Regions from separate parts of the Variovorax sp. GW821-FHT09B05 genome, predicted to be linked through region 2. Evidence: riboswitches for the same ligand, from Rfam matches in the RefSeq annotation. Region 2 holds a riboswitch; the other holds the start of a gene.

Region 1 (3,202 bases), on a different contig from region 2:
GCATAGACCCATTGCCATCGTTTCGCTCGACCGGAAGTCGATGGTTCCTGTCGTGCTGGCAGCAAGAGATTGCCGCCGTGGATCCTCCGCCGTTCGAGCCCGCGGCTTGCACCGTGACTGCCTGGCTTCGGAAAGCACCTGAAAACCTCAGGCCTGTTCAGCTTAGGCGCCCCTTCCCGGCTTTTCAAACCCGATTTTTCAAGGGATTTCCCTTAAGAAGGACGCGGTCCCAGACACGGATTTGAAACATTTGTTCGACACTTTTAAGAATTAAGACTGAATTCCTTATGCTTGACCGGGTATTTAGCAACGATAGAATCCCGCCTGCTCCGATCGCCCGACGCGACGGAACCACCCTGTATCCGCTGCCGACTCCCCCCGGCTTGATCAGACGGCCGCGCACCTTATCCCCCTGAGCGCGGAATCTGATTGGTACCAATCCAAGCGCCGCTGCCTCCATCCCATCGCCCTTCCCGGCGCTGCGACAGGTGCCGCACAGAAAGGAAGAGCGATGAACAAGGCGTTTGATGCCACGGCCCGCGGGCTGAGGACCTTCGTGTCCGATGTGGCAGACGGCTTTTTTGAAATCACGCACAACGGTTTCGCCCTGCTGGGCCTGGCCATCGTGTTCGCGGTCCTCGCCCTCGTGGCGCGGCCCGACCTGCGCCATCAAGGCGAAGAACAGCTCATGGGCTGGCTGCAGTCGCGCAAACCCGCGCCCGAAGCCACTGACCTCGAGCCGACCGCGATCGAGCGCACGACGGCCGCGAGCCCCGGCGACCTGCCCAAGCAGCAGGCCGCCGTGGCCTACTGGCTCAGCAAGAAGTACCGCGTCGCGGCCGAGCCGCTGAGCGTGCTCGTGGCCGAGGCCTACAACATCGGCAAGCACACCAAGCTCGATCCGACGCTGATCCTCGCGATCATGGCGGTCGAGTCCAGCTTCAACCCGTTCGCGCAGAGCCAGGTCGGCGCGCAGGGCCTGATGCAGGTCATGACCCGCGTGCACGGCGACAAGTACGAGCCGGCCGGCGGCACGCTGACCGCCTTCGACCCCGTGACCAACATGCGGGTCGGCGTGAAGGTGCTGCAGGAATGCATCGCCCGCGCCGGTTCGCTCGAAGGCGGCCTGCGCTACTACGTGGGCGCGGCCAACCTCGAGGACGACGGCGGCTATGCCGGCAAGGTGATGGCCGAGCGCGAGCGCCTGCTGCAGGTGGCCAGCGGCCGCGCGCCCTCGCCGTTCGCGCCGACGCCGCCGGTGCTGCGTCCGCAGCCGCTGCCCCTGCCGGTGGTGGCCCCGGCCAAGCCCGACGAGGCGACCGAGCCGGCCAACGGCCCCACGCCACCCAAGGTGGCGCTGCTGTCGGCCGTGTCCTGAATCTCCTTTCGCCCGCCGCCGGGCCGGTCCGATCCGCTACACTCGACCGGGTACGCGACTGGCGATAGGCGCGGTGCCGACAAGGCACCCGCGCTGACGTGGACTACCACTGGGAAGCGTACCGCCTGCGACGTCGCTCCAGACGCGCAGGCGATCAGCCGTTCGCCTGGGCAGCCCTTGTTTGGTTGAAGAACAAGGACCTCGTCTTCAAAGGACTGCCATGTACCAACGCAACATCCTGGTCGAACAGACCGATCCCGAAATCTGGGCTGCCATCCAGGCCGAAAACGCGCGCCAGGAACACCACATCGAGCTGATCGCGAGCGAGAACTACGCCTCGCCGGCCGTCATGGCCGCGCAGGGCTCGCAGCTCACCAACAAGTACGCCGAGGGCTACCCGGGCAAGCGCTACTACGGCGGCTGCGAGCACGTCGACGTGGCCGAGCAACTGGCCATCGACCGCGTGAAGCAGATCTTCGGCGCCGAAGCGGCCAACGTGCAGCCCCATTGCGGCGCCTCGGCCAACGAGGCCGTGCTGCTGGCCTTCCTGAAGCCCGGCGACACCATCATGGGCATGAGCCTGGCCGAAGGCGGCCACCTGACCCACGGCATGCCGCTCAACATGAGCGGCAAGTGGTTCAACGTGGTGAGCTACGGCCTGGACGCCAACGAAGCCATCGACTACGACGCGATGGAGCGCAAGGCGCACGAGCACCAGCCCAAGCTGATCATCGCGGGCGCCTCGGCCTACTCGCTGCGCATCGATTTCGAGCGCTTCGCCAAGGTGGCCAAGGACGTCGGCGCGATCTTCATGGTCGACATCGCCCACTACGCCGGCCTGGTGGCCGCGGGCGTGTACCCGAACCCGGTGCCACACGCCGACATCGTGACCTCGACCACCCATAAGAGCCTGCGCGGCCCGCGCGGCGGCATCATCCTGATGAAGTCGCAGCACGAGAAGGCGATCAACAGCGCGATCTTCCCGGGCCTGCAAGGCGGCCCGCTGATGCACGTGATCGCCGCCAAGGCGGTGGCCTTCAAGGAAGCGCTGTCGCCCGAGTTCAAGGCCTACCAGCAACAGGTGGTCAAGAACGCCCAGATCGTGGCCGAAACGCTCACGCAGCGCGGCCTGCGCATCGTGAGCGGACGCACCGAAAGCCACGTGATGCTGGTCGACCTGCGCGCCAAGGGCATCACCGGCAAGGAAGCCGAGGCCGTGCTGGGCAGCGCCCACATGACCATCAACAAGAACGCGATCCCCAACGACCCCGAGAAGCCGATGGTGACCAGCGGCGTGCGTGTAGGCACGCCGGCCATGACCACGCGCGGCTTCAAGGACGAAGAGGCCCGCATCACCGCGAACCTGATCGCCGACGTGCTCGAGAACCCGCGCGACGCCGCGAACATCGACGCCGTGCGCGCCAAGGTCCACGCGCTGACCAGCCGCTTCCCGGTCTACCGCTGACCTCGAAGAAGAAGCCCTGACCGCATGAAATGCCCTTTTTGCGGTCATCTCGAAACGCAGGTCGTCGAGACCCGCGTTTCGGAAGACGCCGACTTCGTGCGCAGGCGCCGCCAGTGCGGTGCCTGCGACAAGCGCTTCACCACCTACGAGCGCCCCGACGTCAATTTCCCGGTCGTCGTGAAGAAGGACGGCAGCCGCGCCGACTTCGACTCGACCAAGGTCCGCGCCTCGATGATGCTGGCGCTGCGCAAGCGGCCGGTGAGCATCGAGCAGATCGACAACGCGCTGCTGCGCATCGAACAGAAGCTGCTCGCCAGCGGCCTGCGCGAAATCGAGTCGACCAAGGTCGGCGAACTCGT
Region 2 (3,202 bases):
ACCTGGCGCGCCACGGCCATGCCGAGCGCGCGCGCCATGAGCGGCTCGGCACCATCCTCGGCCAGTTGCAGGACGGCGTGGTCGCGGTCGACCTGCGCCAGCGCATCGAGGCGCTGAACCCGGCCATGGCGCAGCTGCTCGGTGCTTCCGTGGCGGAACTGGTCGGCCGCGTGCTGAGCGAGGTCGAGCCCGTGCTGGACCTCGGCGCCACCTTGTGCCTGGGCGAAGCCCCGGTCGAGGAGGTGCTGCAGATCGGCATGCGCACGCTGGTCGTGCGGCGCGCGCCCATCGTCGAGAGCGGCGAGGTCACCGGCGCGCTGCTGGTGTGCCGCGACCCCGCCGTGATCCAGCGCGCCGACCGCCACCTGCGCGCCAACCAGCGGCAACGCGGCGCGCCCACGCGCTACCGGATCGAGGCCTTCGCGGGCGACAGCGCCGCGGCACGGCGCGTGCGCGAGCTGGCGCGGCAGTGCGCGGCCAGCGACGCCACCGTGCTCATCGTCGGCGAGAGCGGCACCGGCAAGGAGCTGGTGGCCCAGGGCATCCACAGCGCGAGCCGGCGCGCCACCCAGCCCTTCCTGGCCGTGAACTGCGCGGCGCTGGGAGAGAGCCTGCTCGAAAGCGAACTGTTCGGCCACGAGGAAGGCGCCTTCACCGGCGCGCGGCGCGGCGGCAAGACCGGCCTGATCGAGGCCGCCCACACGGGCACCCTGTTCCTCGACGAGATCGGGGACATGCCCCTGGCGCTGCAGACGCGGTTGCTGCGCGTGCTGCAGGAGCGGGAGGTGCTGCGCGTGGGCGCCACCGCGGCGGTGCCGGTCGACCTGCGCGTGATCGCGGCCACCCATGCCGACCTGGCGGCCCAAGTGGAGCGTGGCCTGTTCCGGCGCGATCTGTACTACCGGCTCGCGGTGCTGCGCATCGAGACGCCACCGCTGCGCGAACGCGGCGCCGATATCGCGCCCCTGGCCGCCGGCCTGATGGCGCGCCGCGCGCCCGCGGCGGGTGTGCCCGCGGACCAGGCGTCGGCCTGGCTCGCCGCCTTGCTGGAGCTGGCCGCGGGCTACGGCTGGCCCGGCAATGTGCGCGAACTGGAGAACCTCGTCGAGCGCCTGCTGGCCTGCCACGGCTACCTGGCGCCCGAGGGCCGCTTGGACCGCGCCCGGCTGCTCGAGGTGTTCGCCGAATGCACGCAGGCGCGCCCGGCGCCCGCGCGCGATCGCCTGCTCAAGGGCGCGCGCACGGCCGCGGAGCGGCAACGGGTGCGCGAGGTGCTGCAGTCGGTCCAGGGCGATCAGGACCAGGCCTGCGCCATTCTCGGCATCAGCCGATCGACGCTGTGGCGGCGGTTGCGCGACGAGGGGCCGAAGGCCTAGGCGGCCTTCCTCGAGCGGGGCCGCACGGCCGCTGTCCGATAATCGCGTTGCCGCGCAACTGGCGAACGGATGGAGCACCATCGGGGAGCGCGGCCATCGTCACGCCGATCGCCTGGGCATGTCTGTCGTCTTTTCAGGAGTTCCGACGATGAGTGTCCGCATGCCCGCGCCGCACCGGCGCATCCTTTCGCTTCCCCGGCTTTCGCCCTTCCGCTCCGGAGGTGCGCGATGACCTGCATCCTGCTCGACGGCAAGTCGGTCGCCACCGCGAACGAGGAGGCACTGCGGCAGCGGGTCTTCGCACTGAAGGCGAGGAACGGCGAACGCACCCCCATCCTCGCGACCCTCCTGGTCGGCGACGATCCCTCGTCCGCGACCTACGTGCGGATGAAAGGCAATGCCTGCCGCCGCGTCGGCATGGATTCGCGCGTCGTGACGCTCGATGCGCGCGCGACGACCGCGGACGTGCTGCGCGAGATCGATGCGCTGAACGCCGACAAACAGGTGCACGGCATCCTGCTGCAGCATCCCGTTCCCGCGCAGGTGGACGAGCGACAGTGCTTCGACCGCATCGCCATCCGCAAGGACGTGGACGGCGTCACCAGCCATGGCTTCGGCCGGATGGCATTGGGCCAGCCCGCCTTCGGCTCGGCGACGCCCGCGGGCATCATGCGGCTGCTCGCGCACTACGGCATCGACGTCGCCGGCAAGCGCGCGGTGGTGGTCGGCCGCAGCCCGATCCTCGGCAAGCCGCTGGCGATGATGCTGCTGAACGCCGATGCGACGGTGACCGTGTGCCACTCGAAGACCGCGAAGCTCGCCGACGAGGTGCGGCGCGCCGAGGTGATCGTCGGCGCCGTCGGCCGGCCGCGCTTCATCCGCGGCGACTGGATCCGCGACGGCGCCATCGTCATCGATGCCGGCTACCACGAGGGTGGCGTCGGCGACATCGAGACCGAGGGGCTGTTCGCGCGCTGCGCGGCGCTCACGCCGGTGCCGGGCGGCGTGGGGCCGATGACGATCTCGACGCTGATCTCGCAGACGCTGGAGGCGGCGGAGCGCGTGGCCTAGCCGTGCCGCTCGGCGCGCTCGTCTTGCGCGCCGCGAATGATCTGGTGCAGCGTTCGCAGCAGCACCTCCGGCTGCACAGGCTTGAACATCACGACCAGCCCGCTAGCATAGGCCGCGCGCACGCGCTCGGGATCGGTATCGCCCGTGACGAGGATCGTGGGCACGCGGCGGCCGGCGAGCCGGCGCAGTTCCGCGGTCGCCTCGATGCCGTCCTGCGGATCGGCGAGCCGGAAGTCGATGAGGAAGGCGTCGAAGCCGTCGGGCGTGGCGCGCACCTGCGCGCTGGCATCGGCGAGTCGGCAAGTGATCTCGATGCGCTCGCAGTAGGGCGCGAGCCACATGCGCACCGCCTCGCCCACCGGCTGCTCGTCGTCGAGCAGCAGCACGCGCGGCGGCACCAGCGGCAGTTCGGTGGTGTCGATCTGCGCGGCATCGGGCATGGCCGCGGGCGCGATGGGCAAGGCGGTGGGCACGGGCGGGCGGCGCGGCAGGTCGACCCAGAACACGCTGCCGTGGCCGAGCCGCGAGCGCACGCCGATCTCGCCGCCGAGCAGGTCCACCAGCCGCTTGACGATGGCCAGCCCGATGCCCAGGCCGCGCGCGACGTCGCGCTGCGGGTTGTCGACCTGGTAGAACTCGTCGAACACATGGGGCAGGTGCTCGGGCGCGATGCCCAGGCCGGTGTCCCACACGGCCAGCCGCAGGCGGTCGCCGCGCGGCCGCGCGCTCACGAGGATGCCGCCCTGGCGCGTGTA

What was found. Region 2 has a riboswitch for ZMP and ZTP ahead of AC07RM_RS01210 (tetrahydrofolate dehydrogenase/cyclohydrolase catalytic domain-containing protein). Riboswitches for the same ligand answer to the same signal wherever they lie in the genome.
Region 1: it holds a riboswitch for ZMP and ZTP, as region 2 does, so the genes downstream of both, glyA (serine hydroxymethyltransferase) here and AC07RM_RS01210 (tetrahydrofolate dehydrogenase/cyclohydrolase catalytic domain-containing protein) in region 2, are expected to answer to the same signal.

What each region holds. Positions count from the first base shown of each region.
Region 1 covers NZ_JBWKPN010000005.1:513,272-516,473, forward strand. Annotated here, with positions in the region: gene AC07RM_RS16660 (lytic transglycosylase domain-containing protein) at 512-1,378, shown strand; ZMP/ZTP riboswitch at 1,423-1,557, shown strand; gene glyA (serine hydroxymethyltransferase) at 1,599-2,843, shown strand; gene nrdR (transcriptional regulator NrdR) at 2,868-3,202, shown strand, end outside.
Region 2 covers NZ_JBWKPN010000001.1:296,882-300,083, reverse strand. Annotated here, with positions in the region: gene prpR (propionate catabolism operon regulatory protein PrpR) at 1-1,376, shown strand, start outside; ZMP/ZTP riboswitch at 1,421-1,501, shown strand; gene AC07RM_RS01210 (tetrahydrofolate dehydrogenase/cyclohydrolase catalytic domain-containing protein) at 1,605-2,447, shown strand; gene AC07RM_RS01205 (hybrid sensor histidine kinase/response regulator) at 2,444-3,202, opposite strand, start outside.